DNA from 2 places in the Thermaerobacter composti genome. Region 1 is predicted to be linked to the other one. Evidence: predicted binding sites of a transcription regulator. Region 1 holds the regulator's gene; the other holds the start of a gene.
What was found. Region 1 encodes HrcA, which represses chaperone genes, less so after heat shock. Its sites were predicted from a motif close to TGTTAGCACTCNNNNNNNNNGAGTGCTAACA; they were not measured.

Region 1 (11,785 bases):
CGCCCGGCGCGGGAGGGGACCGGGGGCGCGGCGGGTTCCCCGGTGAGCCCGCGGCGGCGCCGGCGGGCGACCATGGGCAGCGGCGCGGCCGGGGAGGGGCGGTCGGCCCGCCCGCCTGCGGCCGGCCGGCACCGGCTGGGCCGCTGGGCCGCGGCGATGGGACGAAGACCGGTCCGGGGGCCGGTGGGCCGGAGGGCTCGACGCCCGGGGCCGCCACCCTTCCCGCCGGGCGGTCCCGACGGCGCGCCGTCGGGACCGTCGACGACGGCGGGCGGGGCCCCGCCCGGAGGGCGCCGACGGCGCCAAGGGGCGACGCGGGCCGCCTGCAGGCGATGGCCGGCGCCCCGCCGCTGGGGCCCGGCGGCCTCGGCTCCGAAGAGGGCCCGGGCGAGCAGGCCGCCGTACCCGCCGACGCCGCAGGCCCCGCGGGCGCCGGCCCGGCCCCCGCCGGGCCGGCGCCCGCGGGCAAGGCAGCCCCCGACCCGTGGCCCGCCGTGGCTGCGTACGCCGGGGTGGTCGTCGCCGTCTTCCTCTTCCTGGCCGGCCTGGGCGGGGGGCTGCCGTGGGATCGCTCCCCGGTCGGGGGGCCGGGGAGCCCGGCCGCGGGCGGCGCACCGGTGGCGGGTGCCGCCCCGTCTTTCGGCGCCGCCTCCTCCGCGGCGCGCCAGGGGGCGGACGAACCCGCCGTGCCCGCCCTGAGCCCGCGGTTCCCCGCCACCGCCGGCGAGACCGGCCCCGCGGCGCCCCCTCGGTCCTCGGCCGGGCAGGCGCCCGCCGACCGCCGCGGCACCGGGGACGGGAGCGGGGAGGGCGCCGGGGCCGGCGGCAGCCGCGACCCCGGCCCGGCCGCGGGACCCGGAGGCGAGGGCGCGCCCGCGGCAGGCGCCGGCTCCGCCCCCGCCGCGGGCGGGGGGCGGACCGCTGCCGGTGAAGCCTCCGACCCGGCCTCGCGATCCGACGCGAGGGGTCCCGGGGGCGACGGCGGTGCCGAGGCGGAGCCCGACCTCTGGCACGCCCTGGCGGAGCGGCTCTGGGGCTGGCGGGCGGTGCTCGACGCGATGTGGCCCGGTTCCGTCCCGTCCCCCCCACCCGGGGCCCAGGGCGCGCCGGACGGGGCGGCGGGATCCCCGGCCGGCGGCCGCGGCTCCGCCACCGGCCCCCTGGGGCGACGCCTGGCCGACCTGCTGACGGAGAAGATCGCCGGCGTTCGCCTGGACGAGCCGGTGACCCTGGTCGCCAGCCAGTTCCCCGGGGCCCATCCCCTGGAGATCTTCGAGGAGGAGGGAGGGCCGGTGGTGGGGCGGCTGGCGCCGCCGGACGTCCTGGCCGGCGGGCTGCCCCGCTTCCGCCCGGAGGCGGCGGACGACGGCGAGGTGGCCGTCGCGGGCGACCGGCCGCGGGTGTTGATCTACCACACCCACACCAGCGAGGCCTACGTGGGCGCGGTGCCGGCGGGGACGGGGTTCGACCCGGCGGTGGAGGCCTTCACCAGCGACCCCGGGGCCAGCGTGGTCGGCGTGGGGACGGTGGTGCAGCAGGTGCTGGAGGAACGCGGCATCGGCACCGTCCACCTGCGCCAGGTCTTCGACCGGGACGGGGAGCGGGTGACGCGCATCGGCAACTATCAGCGGTCCCTGGCAGCCCTGGTCGGCGACGAGGACCGGCCCGGCCTCCTGGACGAGTACCCGACGGTGGACGTGGTGCTGGACATCCACCGCGACGGGGTGGGACGGGAGGCCACCCTGACGCGGGTCGGGGGCCAGCCGGCGGCCAGCATCCTGTTCGTGGTCGGCACCGACCGGCGGCTCGAGCATCCCCAGTGGCACAAGAACTACTGCTTCGTGCAGTGGCTGGTGGCCGAGCTCGAGCGGCGCCATCCGGGGTTGGTCAAGGGCGTGCTGGTCTCGGAGAACCGCTACAACCAGCATGTGCGGCCCGGGGCGGTGCTGGTCGAGATCGGCGGCTACGGGAACACGCCCGCGGAGGCCGAGCGCAGCGCGCGGATGTTCGGCGAGGCCCTCGCGGCGGTGATCGAGGCCGGCAGGGTCCCCCAGGCCGACCGGCCCTTCCAGTGCCCACCCGGCGTCAAGCCGCCGGGGTAGGGCGCGACGCCCCGTCCCGCTCCCGCGCAGCGTCCACCTCCAGAGCCCGCCCGGCGTCAAGCCGCCGGGCCCGGGGGCCGAGGCTTGTGGCCGCGGGCCCGCGCCGCTATGCTCAACGGTAGCGGCGGTTCCCGGCCGGGCGGCCGGGAACCGCCGCGGCAGGGAGGCGATGGGTCCGTGGCGATCCTGACGGAGTCCCAGCGGCAGGCCGTCGCCCAGCAGCTCCAGGGCGTGACGGCGCCGGTGGAGGTCGAGCTCTTCGTCCGCGACACCCGCCTGATCATCCCGGGCCGGGAGTGCCCGCGGTGCGAGGAGACGGTCCAGCTCCTCGAGGAGGTCTGCGCGCTCAGCCCCCACCTTCGCCTCACGGTGCGCGACCTCGACCGGGAGGCCGAGCGGGGGCGGGAACTGGGGGTGGAGCGGACGCCCACCCTGGTCATCCATGGGCGGGCCGCGGGCCGGGTGCGCTTCGTCGGGGCGCCGCTGGGCTACGAGTTCGCCAGCCTCCTGGAGGCGCTGGTCGAAGCGGGACGCCCTGCCTCGACGCCGGAAGCGGGCGCCGACGCCGGCCAGGCCGGCGCCGGCGCGGAGGCCACGGCCCCGCGACCCCCGGCGGCCCATCCCGGCGATGCCGGGGCCGCGGCCGGTTCGCGGCCGGACGGTGCCGGCCCCGACGAGGGGGAGGCGTCCCCCACGCCCACCGGTCCCCTGGACCCCCGCCGGTTGGCGCGGCTCGAGGAGGCCGGGGAAACCGTCCACCTGCGGGTGTTCTTCACCCCGACGTGACCCCACTGCCCGCGGGCCGTGCGCTCCGCGATGCAACTCGCCCTGGCCAGCCCGCGGGTGGTGGCGGAGGCCGTGGAGGCCAGCTCCTTCCCGCAGCTGGCGCGTCAGTACCAGGTCTGGGCCGTGCCGAAGACGGTGATCAACGACCGGGTCGCCCTGGACGGGGCCGTGCCCGACGAGGCGCTGTGGTCCGCCATCGCGCAGGCGTTGGGCATCCCGCCCGATTGACGGTCGCGATCGCGAGGTCCGCCGACGGATGAGTGACCAGCGAGCACGGGGCCACCAGGCCCGCATCCGCAACTTCTGCATCATCGCCCACATCGACCACGGCAAGTCCACCCTGGCCGACCGCCTGCTGGAGTCCACCGGCACTATCGGCGACCGCGAGCGGCGCGACCAGGTGCTGGACATGATGGACCTGGAACGGGAGCGGGGCATCACCATCAAGGCCCAGGCGGTGCGCATGTTCTACCGCGCGGCCGATGGCCAGGAGTACATGCTGCACCTGATCGACACCCCCGGCCACGTGGACTTCAGCTACGAGGTCTCCCGCGCCCTGGCCGCCTGCGAGGGCGCGATCCTGCTGGTCGACGCCACCCAGGGCGTGGAGGCCCAGACCGTGGCCAACCTGTATCTCGCCCTGGACGCCAACCTGACCCTGATCCCCGTCATCAACAAGATCGACCTGCCCGCCGCCCGGCCCGACGAGGTGCGCCAGCAGCTGGCGGACCTGGGGTTCGACCCGGCGGAGGTGCTACTGGTGTCCGCCAAGGAGGGCACCGGCGTGGACGACCTCCTGGAGGCCGTCGTGCGGCGGATCCCGCCGCCCTCCGGCGACCCCGAGGCGCCGCTGCGGGCGCTGGTGTTCGACAGCCACTACGATGCCTACCGCGGCGTCATCGCCTACGTGCGGGTGCGGGACGGGCGGGTGCGGCCGGGCGACCGGATCCGGCTGATGGCCTCGGGCGCCGAGTTCGAGGTCGACCAGCTGGGCACCTTCCGCCCCTTCCTGGTCCCGGTGGACGAGCTGGCCGCCGGGGAGGTGGGCTTCGTCGCCGCCGGCATCAAGAACGTGCGGGACTGCCGGGTGGGCGACACCATCACCCTGGTCGACCGCCCTGCCCGGGAGCCGCTCCCGGGCTATCAGCCGGCCAAGCCGATGGTGTTCACGGGGCTCTACCCCGTCGACCCGGGCGACTACGAGCGGCTGCGGGAGGCGCTGGAGAAGCTGCGCCTGAACGACGCCGCGCTGGTGTTCGAGCCGGAGACCTCCGAGGCGCTGGGGTTCGGCTTCCGCTGCGGCTTCCTGGGCCTGCTGCACATGGAGATCGTCCAGGAACGCCTGGAGCGGGAGTACGACCTGGACCTGATCACCACCGCGCCCAGCGTGGTCTATCGCGTGCGGCTGCGGGACGGCAGCGAGCGGGAGATCCAGAACCCCGCCGACCTGCCCCCGCGCGACCGCATCGAAGCGCTGCTGGAGCCCTTCGTCCGGGCGTCGATCTTCACGCCCAAGGAGCACGTGGGCGCGCTGATGGAGTTCTGCCAGGAGCGGCGCGGCGAGTTCGTCACCATGGAATACCTGGATCCGCGCCGCGTGCGGCTGGAGTACCGCCTCCCCCTGGCCGAGATCATGTACGACTTCTTCGACCAGCTGAAGTCGCGGTCCAAGGGCTACGCCACCCTGGACTACCAGCTGGAGGGCTATCGCGAGTCGGACCTGGTGCGCCTCGACGTCCTGGTGGCGGGGGAGCCGGTGGACGCCCTGTCGGTCATCGTCCACCGGGACAAGGCCTACGCCCGCGGCCGCGCCCTGGTGGAGCGGCTGAAGGAGCTGATCCCGCGCCAGCTCTTCGACGTGCCGATCCAGGCGGCGGTGGGGTCGCGGGTCATCGCCCGCGAGACCATCCGCGCCCTGAAGAAGAACGTGCTGGCCAAGTGCTACGGCGGCGACGTCACCCGCAAGCGCAAGCTGCTGGAGAAGCAGAAAGAGGGCAAGAAGCGGATGAAGCAGGTGGGCCGGGTGGAGATCCCGCAAGAGGCCTTCATGGCCGTGCTGCGGGTGGACGAGCCCCGCGGCGGGGGGCGGTGAGCGCGGTGCCGGCACGAGCGGGTCGCGTGGGTGCAGCGCAGGCGCGAGAGGCGCGCCCGGTGCCCGCCCAGGCGCCACGGCCGACCCCCCAGGCCGCGGGAGCGCCGGCAGGCCGGGGGCCTCAGGCCGCGCCGTCCGGGTCCGGGCCGGCAGGAGGAACCGGCCGGGCCGCCGCGGCGACCCCCACGGCGGCACCGGCGGACCGCCGTCGGGCCTCGCCCCCCGCTGGGTCCGCGGCTTCCGGGACGAACGCGTCCACGGGGCCGGCGCCCTCGATCGGCGCCGGCCCCGCGGACGCCACGGCCCGGGGCGCCCTTGTCCGTCCCGATGGCGGCGCCGGGCAGGGGCGGGAACGGTGCCGGGAGGCCCAGTCCCGGGCGGAGGGCGGCGCGCCCTGGCCCGCGTGGGACGCGGGGCCGGCCCTGTACGTGCACGTGCCCTACTGCCGCCAGCGCTGCCACTACTGCGACTTCAACACCTATCTCCTCGACCCCGCGGGCAAGGTCCGCTACCTGGGCGCCCTCGAACGGGAGTTGGCCCTGCTGGCGGCCGACCCGGCCCTGACGCGGCCCCTGGTCTCGGTCTACGTGGGCGGCGGCACCCCCTCGATCCTGGAGCCGGCGGAACTGGAGCGGCTGCTGGCGGCGGTGCGCCGCGCCTTCCGTCTCGCGCCGGACGCCGAGGTCACCGTGGAGTGCAACCCCGGCACCCTGGACGAGGAGCGGTTGGCCGTCCTGCGGGACGGGGGCGTCAACCGCCTCAGCCTGGGCCTGCAGGCCGTGCAGGACGAGCTGTTGCGGGCCATCGGTCGCGACCACACCTGGGCCGACTTCTGCGCCACCTACCGGCGGGTGCGGCGGGCCGGGTTCGACAACGTGAACGTCGACCTGATCTTCGGCCTGCCGGGCCAGAGCCTGGAGCAGTGGGAGGCGTCGTTGCGGGCGGTGGTCGACCTGGGACCCGAGCACGTCTCCTGCTACGGGCTCGAGCTCCATCCCGGCACGCCCTTCTACCGGGAGTGGGAGGCGGGCCGGCTCCAGCTGCCCGGCGAGGACGCCGAGCGGGCCATGTTCGATCGCGCGTACGAGGTGCTGGGCGAGGCCGGGTTCGTCCGGTACGAGATCTCCAACTACGCCCGACCGGGGAGGGAGTCGGTGCACAACCGGGTGTACTGGCTCAACGGCTCCTACCTGGGGGCGGGGCCGGGGGCCTGGTCCTGCTGGCGCGGCGAGCGGCGGCGCAACCGGCTCCACCCCATGGCCTACGCGGCCGCCCTGGCCGAGGGCCGGCTGCCGGTGGACGTCACGGAGCGGGTGGATCGGCGACGGGCGATGGAGGACACCATGATCCTCGGCCTGCGGCTGGCGGAGGGGGTCGACGAGGGCCGGTTCGCGCGCCGCTTCGGGTTGACCCCGGAGGAGGCCTTCCCCAGGGCGATCCGGCGGCTGCTGGAGGAGGGGTGGCTGGTTCGCGAGGGGGGACGGATCCGGCTCAGCCCGGCGGCGGTGCCGGTGGCCAACAGCGTGCTGGTCGCCTTCGTCGACACCGATGACATCCGGACGGGTGCGGGCGGCGGGCCGGGCGGCGTCGACGCGGCGGCGCCGACGCGTTGACGGGATCCCGCGCCGGTGCTACCTTGTAAGGAGGATCGTTAGCACTCTCTGTCATCGAGTGCTAAGCGGAGGGACGCGTCGACCCGCAGGTCGCCGGAGGCCGCCACGGCGGCACCCCGTGCCCGGCCGGAACCGGCCGGGCGGGCTCCGGGGCCGAGGGGGGATCAGCCGATGGACCGCCGCAAGCAACAGGTCCTCAAGGCGGTGGTCGAGGACTACGTCGACACGGCGGAGCCGGTCGGATCCCGCACCCTGGCCCGCAAGTACGGTCTGGGCGTGAGCCCGGCCACCATCCGCAACGAGATGGCGGACCTGGAGGAGATGGGCTTCCTCGAGCAGCCCCACACCTCCGCCGGGCGGATCCCCTCCGACCGGGGCTACCGCTTCTTCGTCGACATGCTGATGGACGCGGTCACCCCGCCGCCCGAACTGGTGGAGCGCCTGCGGCGCATGTACGCGGAGCGGGTCGACCACGTCAGCCGGTTGCTGCGGCAGACGGCCCAGGTGCTCAGCGAGACCACGGACTGCCTGGCCCTGGTGGAGTCGCCGCGGGTGGAACCGGTGACCTTCCGGCACCTGCAGGTGCTCCCGCTCAGCGAGCGGCGGGCCGTGCTGGTCCTGGTCACGGACGAGGGGCTGGTGCAGCAGCGGCTGGTGGAGCTGCCCGAGCCCGCCAGCGAGGCGGATCTGCAGCGCATCTCCGCCGTGCTGACGCGCAGGCTGGCCGGGCTCACCCTGGATCAGGTGGGCCGCACGGCGTTGCGCGAGTTGCACGACGAACTGGCGGCGTGCGGCGCCCTGCTCGAGGCGGCGCTGGAGGCCTTGCGGCCGCCGGCGTCCGAAGACGACCACCCGGTGTTCGTCCTCGGCACGCGGCGGTTGTTCCGCCAGCCCGAGTTCCAGGACGTCCAGCGGGCCCAGGCCGTCCTGGGACTGGTGGAGCAGCAGGAGCTGGTCCGCGACCTGCTGGGCCGGCAGGGCGGCGACGAGCTGGTGATCACCATCGGTCACGAGAACCCGTACCCGGACCTCTACGACTGCAGCGTGATCAGCGCCACCTACCGGCTTGGGGGTGAGGCGGCGGGCCGCATCGCCGTCCTCGGGCCGAAGCGCATGCACTACGCCCGCATCACCAGCGTGATGGAGCTGTTGGCCCAGCTGCTGACGGAGGCGATGGAGCGCACGGTGCGTTGATGGGGCCCGCCGCCGGACGGGATCCGCGTCCCTGCCACCGGTGGCGGGGCTTTTTTGTCCGGGTGCGGGCCGGAGGCCGGAAGGAGGCGGAACCCGATCGTGGGTGAGTCGAGGGTCGAGGGGGAACCGCGGGTGGAGGCGACGCGCCCCACGGCGGCATCGGCTCCGGAGGGCGCCGGCGGCGGCGAGCCCTCCGCGGTCCGGGGCGAGGGAGGGACCGCCGCGGCGCGGACCGCCCCGCCGGGCGCGGCCTCCGCGCCCCCGCGGAAGGAGGCGGACGAGGGGCCGGCTGCGCCCGCTGCGGAAGGGGGCGGGAGCCCTCCGGCGGCCACGGCTGCGTCCTCCGCGGACGAGGCCGAGGGTCCGGCGGCGGCCACGGCCGCGGAGCCGGGGGAGGCGGCGGATCCGGCCGCCCGGTCGAGCGCCGGCGGGTCCGCACCCGCCGAGGCCCAGGCCGCGCCCAGGGACCTCGCCCAGGCCCTGGCGGCGCTGGAGGCGGCCCGCCGGGAGGCGGCCGAGGCCCGCGCCGCGGCCGACGCGGCCCGTGCCGAAGCCGCGGCCGCCCGCTCGGAAGCGGAGGCGGCTCGCCGCCAGGCCCAGGAGTACCTGGACCAGCTGCGCCGGCTGCAGGCCGACTTCACCAACTACCGGCGCCGCATGATGGAAGAGCAGCGCCGCTGGCGGCAGGACGCCGAGGCGGAGCTGGTCCGGGCGCTGCTGCCCGTGCTGGACAACCTGGAGCGGGCGCTGGCGGCGGGGGGCGACGCCGGGCACCCCGTGGTGCAGGGCGTGGCCATGATCCACCGGCAGTTCCTCGACGTGCTCCGGCAGGTCGGCGTCGAACCCATGGAGGCCGAGGGCCAGCCCTTCGATCCCCACCGCCACGAGGCGGTGGCGCGCGTGGAGACCGCCGACCGTCCCGACGGCACGGTGATAGAAGTGTTCCAGCGGGGCTACCTATACCGGGGACGAACCCTGCGCCCCGCCATGGTCAAGGTCGCGGTGGCACCCGCGGGAACCCCGGCCGCGACCGCGCCGCCGTCGGCCGACGCCGCCGGCCAGGCGGGGGCCGACCCCGCCCGGGGCGAGACCGGTGCCGATGGCGCCGGGGGCGCCGCGGCGCAGGACGGCGGCCGGTGACCGGGGAACGCCGCGGCCACCGGCAAGGCGACGCATGCGCGGAGGAGGGGAAGCGGGCATGGGCAAGGTGGTGGGCATCGACCTGGGCACCACCAACTCCGTGGTGGCGGTGCTGGAGGGCGGCGAGCCCACGGTGATCACCAACGCCGAGGGCAGCCGCCTCACCCCTTCGGTGGTGGGTTGGTCCAAGGACGGCGAGCTGCTGGTCGGCCAGGTGGCCAAGCGACAGGCCGTCACCAACCCCGAGCGCACCATCTTCTCGATCAAGCGCTTCATGGGGCGCCGCTTCAGCGAGGTGCGGGACGAGGCCGCCCGGGTGCCCTACAAGGTGGTCGAGGGACCCAACGGGGACGCCCGGGTGGAGGTGGACGGCAAGCTCTACTCGCCCGAGGAGATCTCGGCCATGATCCTGCGGAAGCTCAAGCAGGACGCCGAGGCCTACCTGGGCGAGCCGGTGACGCAGGCGGTGATCACCGTCCCCGCCTACTTCAACGACGCCCAGCGCCAGGCGACCAAGAACGCGGGCCGCATCGCGGGCCTCGAGGTGCTGCGCATCATCAACGAGCCGACGGCGGCCGCCCTGGCCTACGGCCTGGACAAGGAGGAAGACCAGAAGATCCTGGTCTTCGACCTGGGCGGCGGCACCTTCGACGTCTCCATCCTCGAGCTGGGGGACGGCGTCTTCGAGGTCCGGGCCACCAGCGGCAACAACCACCTGGGCGGCGACGACTTCGACCAGCGGATCATCGACTGGCTGGCCGAGGAGTTCAAGAAGGAGCACGGCATCGACCTGCGCCAGGACCGCATGGCCCTGCAGCGGCTCAAGGAGGCGGCGGAGAAGGCGAAGATCGAGCTGTCGTCGACCCTGAGCACGAACATCAACCTGCCCTTCATCACCGCCGACGCCAGCGGCCCGAAGCACCTGGACATGACGCTGACGCGGGCGAAGTTCGAGGAGCTGACGGCCGACCTGGTGGAGGCGACCATGGGGCCCACCCGCCGCGCCCTGGAGGACGCGGGGCTCAAGCCGGAGGACATCGACAAGATCATCCTGGTGGGCGGCTCCACCCGCATCCCCGCGGTGCAGCGGGCGATCCGGGAGTTCTTCGGCAAGGAGCCCCACAAGGGGGTCAACCCCGATGAGGTGGTGGCCATGGGCGCCGCCATCCAGGCCGGGGTGCTGGCCGGCGAGGTCAAGGACCTGGTGCTGGTCGACGTCACGCCCCTGACCCTGGGCGTCGAGGTCCTGGGCGGCGTGGTCGAGCCCATGATCCCGCGCAACACCGCGATCCCGACGTCCAAGTCGAAGATCTTCTCCACCGCCGCCGACGGGCAGACCCAGGTGGAGATCCACGTCGTCCAGGGCGAGCGGCCGCTGGCCAAGGACAACAAGACGCTGGGCCGGTTCATCCTGGACGGGATCCCGCCGGCGCCCCGGGGGGTGCCGCAGATCGAGGTCACCTTCGACATCGACGTCAACGGCATCGTCCACGTGCGCGCCAAGGACCTGGGCACCGGGCGGGAGCAGAAGATCACCATCAAGTCCCAGGGCGGGCTGACCGAGGAAGAGATCCAGCGCATGATCAAGGAGGCCGAGCAGCACGCCGAGGAGGACCGCAAGCGCAAGGAGCTCATCGAGGCGCGCAACCAGGCGGACGCCACGCTCTACCAGGCGCGCAAGACCCTGAAGGAGCACGAGGGCAAGCTGGACGCGGGGGTCAAGCAGCGCATCGAGGAGCGCATCAAGGCGCTGGAGGAGGCCGCCCGGGGCGACGACACCGCGGCCATCCGACGCCGCATCGAGGAGCTCTCCGAGGCCCTGCTCGAAGCCGGCCGCAAGATCTACGAGCAGCAGGCGGCCGCGGCCGGCGGGGGCTCGGCGAGCGGGGCGGCGGGCGAGACCGGGGGCGCGGGTTCCTCCGCCTCCGGGGGGACCGGCGACGTCTACGATGCCGGGTACCGGGCCAAGGACGAGCGCACCGGGACGGGCGGCGACTGAGGCCGCCCGTCCCGGCCGGGCCGGTCGCCGCGGCCGGACGCCGCCGGCGCCATGAGGGGGGAGGTGCGGCGTGGCGAAGGACTACTACGAGATCCTGGGGGTCTCGCGCGACGCGTCCCCGGAGGAGATCAAGAAGGCGTATCGGCGGCTGGCCCGCCGCTACCACCCGGACGCCAACCCGGGCGACCCCGAGGCGGAGCGCCGGTTCAAGGAGATCAACGAGGCGTACCAGGTCCTGAGCGACCCGGAGAAGCGGGCGGCCTACGACCGCTTCGGCACGGCCGAAGGCGCCGGGGCCGGACCGTGGACGGCCGGGGGCCCGGGCGGAGCCGGCGGCGCCGACGGCGGGTTTGGTCCCTTCGGCGGCTTCGAGGGGTTCGAGGGATTCGGCGATTTCGGCTTCGGCGACCTCTTCGACGCCGTCTTCGGGGGTGGCCGGGCGTCCCGGCGCGGCGGCCCCGTGCGGGGCGCGGACCTGGAGACGGAGCTGGAGCTGACGCTGGAGGAGGCCGCCCGCGGCGGGTGTCGGGAGATCCGCATCGAACGCCCGGAGCCGTGTGCCGCCTGCCGCGGCACCGGCGCCGAGGGCGGGCGCCTGGTGGCCTGCCCCCAGTGCGGCGGCACCGGCCAGATCCGCTCGGCGCGGGCGACCCCCTTCGGCCAGTTCGTCACCGTGCAGACGTGCCCGCGCTGCGGCGGCGCGGGGCGCATGGCGGCCGCCGCCTGCCGCACCTGTGGCGGCCGCGGTCAGGTGCGCCGCCCGCGCACCCTGGAGGTCGAGATCCCCGCGGGCGTCGACGACGGCATGCGGCTGCGGCTGCGCGGGCAGGGCCAGCCGGGCCGCCGCGGCGGGCCGCCC
Region 2 (11,785 bases), 510 kb from region 1:
CCGGGCCGGGGGACCGGAGGGGGACCGCCCGGCGGGGGCGTCCGCCGGAGGGGAGCCGGCGCCCGCCGCACCGGGGGCGCGGGGCGAGGACGCCGGTGGCCGGCGGGTCGTACCCTCTCCGGCGGAGGAACCGGCCGCGCCGGTCCCGTCCGGGGCGCCGGCGTGGACGCACCTGGACGCCGCAGGCCGGGCGCAGATGGTCGACACCAGCGGGAAGGCGGTGACGGTGCGGGAGGCGGTGGCGCGGGGCCGGGTGCGCATGGCGCCGACCACCCTGGCCCGCCTGCGGGCCGGCGACGTGCCCAAGGGCGACGTGTGGGCCGTCGCCCGGGTGGCGGGGATCCTGGCGGCCAAGGAGACCGGCCGGCTGATCCCCCTGTGTCACCCGCTGCCCCTGGACGCCGTCGCCGTCGACTTCCGGCTGACGCAGGACGCGGTGGAGATCCAGGCGACGGTGCGCACCGCGGCGCGCACGGGGGTGGAGATGGAGGCCCTGACGGCCGTGGCGGTGGCCGCCCTGACGCTGGTCGACATGTGCAAGGCCCTGGACAAGGGGATGGTCGTCGAGGGGATCCGCCTGGTGCGCAAGACGGGGGGGCGCAGCGGCGACTATTGGCGGGCCGGCGAACCGCCTTGGGAGGCGGTGGGCGAGCCCGTCCGGCCCGAAGCCACCCGGGCGGAGGGCGGCGGGTCCCGCTGACGGGTCTCTCCGGCGGACCCAGGGGAGCGCGGAGGCGCGTGTCGCGACCCGCAGCCGCGCGGGGCGGCGCGGCGTCGGAACGGGGGGGCGTTGGCCGTGCGGGTGGCGATCCTCACCGTCAGCGACGGGGTCAGCCAGGGTTGGCGCCGGGACGCGAGCGGGGACTACCTGGCGCGATGGGCCACAGAGCGCGGGTTCGCGGTGGTGGCCCGCGGCGTGGTGCCCGACGACCGCCGGGCCATCGCCCGCTGGCTGGCCGCGGTGGCCGACGGGCGGGGAGCGGCGGCTGCCCGCGACGGGGACGACGGGTCGGATGGGACCGCATCGCAGGAGGGTGCCGCCTCCATCCCCGACCTGATCCTGACTACGGGCGGCACGGGCCTCGGCCCCCGGGACGTCACCCCCGAGGCGACGCTGGACGTGGTGGAGCGGGTCGTCCCGGGCCTTCCCGAGCGCATGCGGGCGGCGACCGGGGCGGCCAATGCGATGGCCTACCTCTCCCGGGCGGTGGCGGGCATCCGGGGGCGCACCCTGATCGTCAACCTGCCGGGCAGCCCGCGGGGCGTGGCCGAGTGCCTCGAGGTCCTCGCACCGCTGCTGGACCACGCCGTCGCCATCCTCCACGGCGGCGGGCATCGCGACACCCGTTGAGATCCGCCGACCGCTGCACCCATCGCCGCACCCGTCGCCGACGCGTGGGAACCTACGGGCGCCTCGCGAGGCGTCGGGGTCCTTCGCCGTCGGGAGGGGGGCGCCGAGCCGGTTCGTCCGCACCGGCGTGCCGGCGCACGCGGCGCATAATCCGGGGCCGAGCGGGGCAGAAGCAATAGCGGCAAGCATGGGAGCGGCGGCCAATTCGGGGGTTGACGACCGTTTCTGGCCGCCTTACCATAGTCGATGGCTTAGCACTCTCCGACGGGGAGTGCTAACAGGACAGGCGTCCCGCGGCTCGGGGGCTCGGGCCCGCCGGGCAGCGATCCTGCCAGATCCGATCACGCCACCATTCGACCGCTGTGGCCGGGCGCCCCGGAGCCGAACCCTCAGCGCACCAGGGAGGTGGACGGCGGTGAGCGTTCAGCCGCAGCCCAAGGGAGGGACCGTGTCGGTGAAGCTGCGCCCTCTCGGCGACCGGGTGGTCGTCAAGGTGATCGAGGAGGAGGAGCGGACCAAGGGCGGGATCATCCTGCCGGACACGGCCAAGGAGAAGCCGCAGCAGGGTGAGGTCCTGGCCGTGGGCACGGGCCGCATCCTCGAGAACGGCCAGAAGGTCCCCCTCGAGGTCAAGGAAGGCGACCGGGTGATCTTCTCCAAGTACGCCGGCACCGAGGTCAAGCTGGATGACGAGGAGCTGCTGATCCTCAGCGAGCGCGACATCCTGGCGGTCATCCAGTGAGCGTTCGTGACCGAGGAGGGAAGGCGGCATGCCGAAGCAGCTGGTCTTCAACGAGCAGGCGCGGCGCAGCCTGGAGAAGGGGCTGAACACCGTCGCCAACGCCGTCAAGATCACCCTGGGGCCCAAGGGCCGCAACGTGGTCCTGGAGAAGAAGTTTGGCTCGCCGACCATCACCAATGACGGCGTGACCATCGCCCGCGAGATCGAGCTGAAGGACCCCTTCGAGAACATGGGCGCCAAGCTCCTCACGGAGGTGGCGACCAAGACCAACGACGTGGCCGGTGACGGGACCACCACCGCCATCGTCCTGGGCCAGGCCATGGTCCGCGAGGGCATGAAGGTGGTGGCCGCCGGCGCGAACCCGATCCTGGTCAAGCGGGGCATCGAGAAGGCGGTCGCCGCCGTCGTCGATGAGATCAAGCGGATCGCCAAGCCCGTCGAGACCAAGGAAGCGACCCAGCAGGTGGCCTCCATCTCCGCCAACGACGAAGAGATCGGCAAGATGATCGCCGACGCCATGGAGAAGGTCGGCAAGGACGGCGTGATCACGGTCGAGGAGAGCAAGACCCTGGACACGACCGTCGAGGTCGTGGAGGGCATGCAGTTCGACCGGGGCTACCTGTCGCCGTACTTCGTCACCGACGCCGAGGCGATGGAGGCCGTCCTTGAGGAGCCCTTCATCCTGATCACCGACCGCAAGATCTCGTCCGTCAACGACCTGCTGCCGGTGCTGCAGCGGGTGGTGGAGCGCGGCAAGCCGCTGCTGATCATCGCCGAGGACGTCGAGGGCGAGGCGCTGGCGACCCTGGTGGTCAACAAGATCCGCGGCACGCTGCAGTCCTGCGCGGTCAAGGCGCCCGGCTTCGGCGATCGGCGTAAGGCGATGCTGGAGGACATCGCCATCCTCACCGGCGGCCAGGTGATCTCCGAAGACCTGGGCATCAAGCTGGAGAACGTCACGCCCGACATGTTCGGCCGGGCCAAGAAGGTGGTCGTGGAGAAGGAGAACACGACCATCGTCGAGGGCGCTGGCGATCCCGAGAAGATCAAGGCCCGCATCAACGTCATCAAGCGGCAGATCGAGGAGACCACCTCGGACTTCGACCGCGAGAAGCTGCAGGAGCGGCTGGCCAAGCTGGCCGGCGGCGTGGCCGTGATCAAGGTCGGCGCTGCGACCGAGGTGGAGATGAAGGAGAAGAAGTACCGCATCGAGGACGCCCTCTCGGCCACGCGGGCGGCGGTGGAGGAGGGCATCGTCCCCGGTGGCGGTGCCACGCTGGTCCACGCCATCAAGGCGCTGGACAAGGTGGAGGCCCGCAACGAGGACGAGCGGATGGGCATCGAGATCGTCCGCCGCGCCCTGGAGGAGCCGCTGCGCCAGATCGCGGCCAACGCGGGTATGGAGGGCTCGGTGGTCGTCGAGCGGGTCAAGCAGCTGCCGGACAACGAGGGCTTCGATGCCCTGACGGGCGAGTACGGCGACATGTTCGCCCGCGGCATCGTCGACCCGGCCAAGGTGACCCGGTCGGCGCTGCAGAACGCGGCCAGCATCGCCGCCATGGTGCTGACCACCGAGTCGCTGGTGGCCGACCTGCCCGAGGAGAAGAAGGAGGCGGCCGGCAGCAACGTGGGCGACATGGACTTCTGAGTCCGTCGCCCGCTGGGCCGTGGCCGGGGCGGGGTGCCCGCGCGGGAGGCGCGGGCACCCCGCCCCTGTTTGCTCAAGCGGGGCTACCGCCCTTCGCTGGCGCGGCGGACGAACCGGCCGGGGCGCCGCGGGCCGCGGGGCATCGCCCCGCGGCCCGCGGCGGCGGCTTGGCATGTTCCAGAACTGCCGCGGCGTCCTCCGGTTCATCGGGCGTCAGGAACGACGAGGACGCCGGTGTCGGAGCCCACGATCCGCTCCTTCATGCCAACAAATCGCTGGGAACGTGCACCGTCAAGGACTGACGGCCTTCCGCCACTGCAATCCCTCCCCGCTCCGGCCATCCCGGGTTGGCGGCCGACCCGCCCACGGACCTGTTCAAAACCCATGGTCCTGCTAAGATATCGCGTTAAGATATCACGTTGTGACATCGATCGACGCTACGCCGGCGCTCTCGAGTCGTCTCTGCCCCCGGTCCGCGGCCCGCGGGAACCGGCCGCGGTCCCGGTATCCGCGTCTCACCCTTGCGCTCCGCCCGTGCCGGGCAAGAAGGGAGCGATGGCCATGGTCGGGATGGAAGGGGAGCCGTCTCTGGTGGAACCCGAAGAGCGCGTGGTGATCCTCGACTTCGGTTCGCAGTACGGTCACCTGATCGCCCGGCGGGTGCGGGAGCTCGGGGTGTACTCGGTGGTCCTGCCCCACCACGCCCCCCTGGCCGCGATCCTTCGCCACCGCCCGCGGGGGGTGATCCTCTCCGGCGGCCCCGCCAGCGTCTACGAGCCGGGGGCACCGCAATGCGACCCCGAGCTCTGGCAGGCCGGGGTGCCGGTCCTCGGCATCTGCTACGGCATGCAGCTGATGGTCCACCAGCTCGGGGGCCGGGTCGTCCCGGCGGCACGCCGGGAGTACGGCCCCGCCACCCTCCACGTGGACGAACCCGGCCGCCTGCTGGCGGGCCTCGGCGCGCGGGTGGACGTCTGGATGAGCCACGCCGATCGGGTCGAGGTCCTGCCGCCCGGCTTCACCGTCCTGGCGCACACCGCGGATGCGCCGTACGCGGTCATCGAGGGGGGCGACGGGCGCTGGCTCGGCGTCCAGTTCCACCCCGAGGTCGCCCACACGCCGCGGGGCCGGGACATCCTGGCCAACTTCCTCTTCCGGGTCTGCGGCTGCCGGGGCGGCTGGTCCATGGCCGACTTCGTCGAGCGGGCCGTGTCGGCCCTGCGGCGGCGGCTCGACGGGGCCCGTGCCCTGTGCGCGCTGAGCGGCGGCGTCGACTCGGCCGTGGCGGCCGCGCTGGTGCATCGCGCCATCGGCTCGCGGCTGGTCGCCGTGTTCGTCGACACCGGTCTCCTGCGGGAGGGCGAGGTCGAGGAGGTCCGATCCACCTTCTCCGGGCTCGGCATGGACCTGCGGGTGGTCGACGCGCGGGACCGCTTCCTCGATGCGCTCGCTGGCCTGGTCGACCCCGAGGCCAAGCGCAAGGCCGTGGGGGAGACCTTCATCCGCGTGTTCGAGGAACAGGCCCGACGCCTCGCCGCCGAGCTGGGGCCGATCCCCTACCTGGTCCAGGGGACGACCTATCCGGACGTGATCGAGAGCGGCGGCGGGGCGGCCGCCACCATCAAGAGCCACCACAACGTGGGCGGGTTGCCGCCCGACCTGGACTTCGAGCTGGTGGAACCGCTGCGCGACCTGTTCAAGGACGAGGTGCGGGAGGTCGGGCGCCGGCTCGGGCTGCCGACGGCCCTCATCGAGCGCCATCCCTTCCCGGGACCGGGGCTCGCCATCCGGACCCTGGGCGCCGTCACCCCCGAGCGCCTCCGGCGCCTGCGGGCGTGCGACCGGATCGTCCGGGAGGAGATCCGTCGGGCAGGGCTGGAGGGCTCGGTCTGGCAGGCCTTCGCCGTCCTGACGGGAGCCCGCACGGTGGGGGTTATGGGCGATCGTCGCACCTACGGCGAGGCGGTCGCCGTGCGGGTGGTGGCCTCGGACGACGGGATGACCGCGGACTGGGTGCGGTTGCCCCACGAGGTGCTCGACCGCATCGCGCGCCGGCTGGTCAACGAGGTGGAGGGCGTCAACCGCGTGGTCTACGACATCACCTCCAAGCCCCCCGCCACCATCGAGTGGGAGTGACGGGGACCCCGGACGAACCGGCGGGGCCGCCCGGCTTGCCGCCGCGGTCCCAGACAGGTTTCGCCATCGGATGGCGAGTCCATGACCGGGACGCCGACGACCGTCGAGAAGACGGCAGAGGCTCGGGGGATTCACCGGCGCGACCGTTGGCTTGAGCGCGAATTTTGTCGAAAACCATCACTTTCTGGTCCTATTCTTTCGGAATCTAGGAGGAATCGTCGAGATCGTGTCGTAGGCAGGGGGTGAAAGGGCCGGGAAAGCCTGGCAAGGCCGGTGCCGCCCGCGGGTGGGCGGGCGGCACCGGCCGGGTGGAAGGATGGGAGGTGAAGCCATGCTGTACCGTCTCGCCATGGCTGCGGCCAGCATCCTGACCGGCGTGGTCGTCGCCCTCGCTGCGCAGACCAGCTGGCCCATCGGCTAGCGTCGTGGCCGGAGGCCGGTGCCGGCTCGTGGCTCCACCCCACCCGCTAGGCAGACCGGTTTCATCGAAGCACACGTCGTGGTGGGGTGTAAAGGGGCAGATGCCCACCCGGCCCGGGCGGGCCGGCACCGGTCATCTGGCATTGGCATGTTGACCGAGTTGGGGCCGCCTTCTGACCCGTCCGCGATCGATCGACGACCGGAGGCGTAGCGGATCACCAGCGGTCGGGGACCACCGCGAAGGACCCCGTTCAAGGCCGCGTTCTTGAGGAGAACGCGGCCTTCATCGTGGTTGAACCCCTTGAGCAACGGCACCTTCGGGGGGTCAGGCTGCCACATGGAGCCAGCGGGCGCGAGGGTCGGCGCCCCTCGGTGCCGGGGAGGGTTGCACGGTGCCCCAGCGAAGTGGAGTCCCCATGAAACCCTCAGGGGTCGTGGCTCGCTACATGGCAGGCGTCGCGGCGGCGGGTCTTCTCGGACTGGTGATCCTCGTCGTCTCCACCAGTGCACCCCCTCCCGCACTGGCGGTGCTGCTGGGTGGCGCCCTGCTGGTGGCGGAGCTGTACCAGGTCGTTTCCGCGAGCGGCGAGGCCGTCTCGATCGGCGCCCTGGTGGTGCTGGTATCCCTGTGGCTGCTCGGCCCCGCGGTGCCGATGTGGGCGGAGGTCGTGGGTTGGTGCTTCGCCGCCTTGTGGCGGCGTCCGCCCTTCCTCGTCACCGCGTTCAATGTGGGTCAGACGATCCTGGCCGTGCTGACGGCGGCCGCCATCTTCCGCGTCAGCGGCGGCGAGTGGGGACAGCCCCTGGACGGATGGGACTCGATCATCCCGTACCTGGCGAGTGCCGCGGGCTTCGGCCTGGTCAACACGGGCTTGGTGGCGGCCGCCCTGGCTCTGTACAAGCGCATCCCGTTCCGTCAGCAGTGGCAGACCTACGTGATCGAGGACAGTTGGCGACTGATGGTCTCCTGGCTGCTTGCGGTGGGGGTGTACGTGCTCTTCACCCGGTACGACTACCCGCCCGGGGCCCTTGCCGCATTCCCCTTTCTCGCCCTGGCCCATCACTTCGGGACGTCGATCTGGACGCGGAGCCTCCGCCAACGAGCCGTGGAGCGATTCCTGCGCGCGCTGCACGCCGACCCGAAGGCGCTGCGTCGCGCCGAGCACCTCGTGCGCCTGGTGACGGAGATGGCCGAGGGCCTGGAGGTGCGGGGTCGCGATCTGGACAACCTGCGGCAGGCCGCCCTGTTGCACGAAGCAGGGGGACCGCGACCGCCCGGTGTGGGCGACGGCGATCCGTCGCCGGAACAGCTGGTGCGGCACGCCCTGGTGTCGGCGCGGGAGGTCGCCCGCATCGCGGTGCTGGAGCCGGTGGCGCGGATCCTGCGCCACCACCACGAGCACTGGGACGGCACCGGCGGTCCCGACGGACTGGCGGGAACCGTCATTCCCCTCGCCAGTCGCATCCTGGCGGTGGCCGAGGCCTACCTGTTCGCGCTGCAGCGCTGGGGGGACCCGGAGATGGCGTGGGAGGCGGTGCGGTCCCGCGCGGGCAGCCGGTACGATCCCGACGCCGTCGCCGCCCTGGCCAGGGTGCGGTCGGTGGTGGGCGAATTCGGAGAGCCCCTGGTGACCGTCGCCGGGGAGCTGGCCGCGGCCGCCGACCAGCTGCGCCGGTTCGTCCGGGAGGAGGGGCGCGACGCCCAGGGCCGGCCCGCCGCCTTCCACGACGACCAGCTGCTGCGGCAGGCGGTGGGCGGGGTCGTGGCCCTGTCCCACTTCGCGCGGGTGATCAACGCCACCCTGCGGCCCGACGAGGTGGCGGAGCGGGTCGTCGACACCTTCTTCGAGGTGCTCGGGGGCCGGGTCTTCTGGCTGGTGCCGGCCTCGGCCCCCGGCGTCCTGCGCGTCGGCACGCTGCGCAACGCGCCGCCCGGCCTGGTGGGGCGGGAGCTCGGCCTGCACCGGCCGCCCTTCCACCGCCTGGTGGAGGAACGCCGCACGGTGGTGGCGCGCCTCGAGCCGGAGCAGGGACCGGATTGGCTGCTGGGTGGTCACCGACGCTGGGTGCTGGCGGTGCCCCTGGTGGCCCGCGACAAGCTGCTGGCGGCGGTGGCGGTGGTGCGCGACCAGCCGCCACCCTACTCCTTCGCCGATGGGGGCCTGATCGACGTCCTCGCCAGCCAGGCCGCCTTGAGCCTGGACAACGCCCGCCTCTTCGAGCAGGCGCAGGTGCGGCTGCAGGAGTTGACCGCCCTCAAGCGCTTCCAGGACCTGATCCTCCAGCAGGTGGGGACCGGCATCGTGGCGGCCGACGCCGCAGGCACCCTGACGCTGGCCAACTGCACGGCGGTCGAGCTGTTGCGTCGCGCCGGCTTTCCCGACGACGCGCTGCACCCGCCGCGTCCTTTGGGCAGTGACACCCCGTGTGATAGCATGCTGCTGGAGCAGCTGGCCGCGGACGATCCCCTGCCGCCCCGCCTGTGGGAGTTCGCGACGCGGGAGGGCGCGCCCCTCCTGGTCACGGCGCAGGCGTTCCCCCTGGTCGGTTCCGAGGGGGAGCGCGCCGGGGCCATCGTCCTCCTGCGCGACGTGACCCAGGAGCGGGAGCTGGAGATGCGGGCCCGACGCTCGGAGCGCCTCGCGGCGGTGGGGCAGCTGGCCGCCGGCGCGGCCCACGAGATCCGCAACCCCCTCACCGCCATCAAGGGCTTCATGCAGCTGATCGGGCGCCGGGTGGAGGGGGAGCTGGCGGGCTACATCGACATCGTCCTGCAGGAGATCGAGCGCATCGAGGGCATCGTCAACGACCTGCTGCTGCTGGCCCGCCCGCCCAAGCCGCGGCTGCGGCCGGTGGATGTGGGCGCCCTGCTGCGGCGACTGGTGGACATGGTCCGCATGGACGAGGTGGCCCGCGGGTGCTCCGTGGAACTGCGGGTCGTGGAACCGCTGCCGCCGGTGACCGCGGATGAGGCCCAGCTGCGCCAGGTCTTCCTCAACCTGATGCGCAACGGCCTGGACGCCATGCCGGGCGGCGGCGTCTTGCGGCTGCGGGCCTCCCACGACCCCGCGGCGGGGACCGTCCTGGTGGAGGTGGAGGACCGCGGGACGGGCATGCCGCCCGAGCACCTGAATCGCATCTTCGATCCCTTCTTCTCCACCAAGGAGGGCGGCACCGGCCTGGGGTTGGCCGTCAGCTACGGCATCGTCCGCAACCACGGGGGGCACATCGACGTCGACAGCGAGGTGGGCCGCGGCACGCGCATGCGGGTGGTACTGCCGGTGGCGGGACCCCGGGACGAAGCCGACGGGGAGGGCCCGTGAGCGGGGGAGGGGGCACGGTGCCCCGGCCCGGTGCCGGCGGCGGCGGACCTGTCGCCACCGGGCCGCCGCCGGCAGCGCAGGCGAACGGGCCGACGGAGGCGTCGGGGCGTCGCCACGGAGTCGGGGCGTGCACACGGATCCGTTGGCATGGATCCCGTCGCCGGTGCCGTCCCGTCCGGCGGAGCGGCTCGTGGCCGCGGCGACCCGCGGGTGCGGCGGCGTGACGCGGGTGGGGAGCCGTCGGAGACCACCCTGCGGACGAAGCGGCCGGGACCCTCGAGCCGGGCCGGGCGGCCGGTTCGTCCCCCGGCCGGGCAGGGCGGAGGGCCGCCGCGGCGACGTATCCGGTCCGGACGGGAATCGCCGCCGTCGTCGGGGACGGGCCTTGGCGGGGCGGGGTGGATGGCACGCCAGCTGGGGTCGTCGGCGGCGGGGGCGGTTCGCGAGGCCGTGTCCCGGCGGGCGGCCCTCGCCGCCAGGCCGGGTGGCCGGCACCGGCACGGCCGGTCCTCGGAGAGGCAGGCCGTGCGGCGGACGGGAGGTACGCGACTTGGCAGACTTGCTGGCGGATCTCAACCCGGCGCAGCGGGAGGCGGTGACCCATCCCGGGGGCCCCGTGCTGGTCCTGGCCGGGGCCGGGAGCGGCAAGACGCGGGTCCTCACCCGGCGGGTGGCCTACCTGCTCCAGCAGGGCGTGGCGCCCCACCAGATCCTGGCCATCACCTTCACCAACAAGGCGGCCCGGGAGATGCGGGAACGGGTGGAGCAGCTGGTGGGGGCCCAGGCGCGGGACATGTGGATCGGCACCTTCCACGCCAGCTGCGTCCGCATCCTGCGGCGGGACGGCCACCGGGTCGGGTACGACCGGAACTTTGTCATCCTCGACGAGGACGACCGGCGCACCGTCCTGCGCGAGGTCCTCAAGGAGCGCAACCTCAGCGAGACCCGCTACCCGCCCAACGCCGTCGGGGCGATGATCTCCGCGGCGAAGAACCAGCTGCTGGGGCCGGAGGCGTTCGCCGCCCGGCACCGGGACTTCTACCGCCAGCAGGTGGCCGCCGTCTACGCCGCCTATCAGGAGCGGCTGCAGAAGAACGGGGCGATGGACTTCGACGACCTCTTGATGCAGACCGTGCGCCTGTTCGAAGAGGCGCCCGACGTGCTGGCCTCCTACCAGCGCCGGTTCGTCCACATCCTGGTCGACGAGTACCAGGACACCAACCACGCCCAGTACCGGCTGCTGCGCCTGCTGGCGGCGGGGCACCGCAACCTGTTCGTGGTGGGCGACCCGGACCAGAGCGTCTACCGCTGGCGCGGGGCGGACATCACCAACATCCTGCGCTTCGAGGAAGACTATCCCGATGCGCGGGTGGTGCGGCTGGAGCTGAACTACCGCTCCACGGCCTCCATCCTGGCGGCGGCCCAGGCGGTGATCGAGCACAACACCCAGCGCAAGGAGAAGCAGCTGCGCTCCGTCCACGGCGAGGGGGCGCGGGTGGTGGTCTTCGGCGCCGCCGACGAGCACGATGAGGCCTGGTTCGTCGCCCGGGAGATGGAGCGGCTCCACGACGAGGGGTACGAATACGGCGACATGGCGGTGCTCTACCGCACCCACGCCCAGTCGCGGGTGGTGGAGGAGACCCTGCTGCGCCGGGGCATCCCCTACCGGATCGTGGGCGGCCTGAAGTTCTACGAGCGCAAGGAGGTCAAGGACATCCTGGCCTACCTGCGCCTGGCGGTGAACCCGGACGACCGCATCAGCCTGCGGCGCGTGATCAACGTGCCGCGGCGCGGCATCGGGGAGGCCACCCTGGCGCGGCTGGAGGCCCATCTTGACCGGGCAGGGGTGGGCCTGCTGGACGCCCTGGCCCAGGCGGAGGCCATCCCCGGGATCACCCGCCCCCAGGCCGCGGCCCTTGCGGCCTTCGGCGAGGTGATCGCCGATCTCGCCGCCCTGGCGCAGCAGCGGCCGGCCTACGACGTCATCGCCTTCGCCCTGGACCGCACGGGCTACCGGGAGATGCTGGAGCAGGAGCGGACGCCGGACGCCCGGACGCGGCTGGAGAACCTGGAGGAGCTGCTCTCCGTGGCGCGCGACTTCGAGCGCCAGCGCGGTCCCGGCGACGCGCCGCTGGTGGACTTCCTGGCGGAGGTCGCCCTGGTCA

Region 2: groES (co-chaperone GroES) is a predicted target of HrcA. The motif match lies at 1,601-1,631, and genes of this name have one in related genera.

Annotation. Positions count from the first base shown of each region.
Region 1 is NZ_CP132508.1:2,776,419-2,788,203, reverse strand. Features, by position in the region: gene spoIIP (stage II sporulation protein P) at 333-2,102, shown strand; gene Q5761_RS11285 (thioredoxin family protein) at 2,280-3,116, shown strand; gene lepA (translation elongation factor 4) at 3,145-4,980, shown strand; gene hemW (radical SAM family heme chaperone HemW) at 5,409-6,593, shown strand; gene hrcA (heat-inducible transcriptional repressor HrcA) at 6,765-7,787, shown strand; gene grpE (nucleotide exchange factor GrpE) at 7,887-8,927, shown strand; gene dnaK (molecular chaperone DnaK) at 8,986-10,926, shown strand; gene dnaJ (molecular chaperone DnaJ) at 10,997-11,785, shown strand, end outside.
Region 2 is NZ_CP132508.1:289,328-301,112, forward strand. Features, by position in the region: gene moaC (cyclic pyranopterin monophosphate synthase MoaC) at 1-700, shown strand, start outside; gene Q5761_RS01235 (MogA/MoaB family molybdenum cofactor biosynthesis protein) at 797-1,351, shown strand; gene groES (co-chaperone GroES) at 1,767-2,093, shown strand; gene groL (chaperonin GroEL) at 2,122-3,741, shown strand; gene guaA (glutamine-hydrolyzing GMP synthase) at 4,303-5,877, shown strand; gene Q5761_RS01255 (ATP-binding protein) at 6,714-9,620, shown strand; gene pcrA (DNA helicase PcrA) at 10,171-11,785, shown strand, end outside.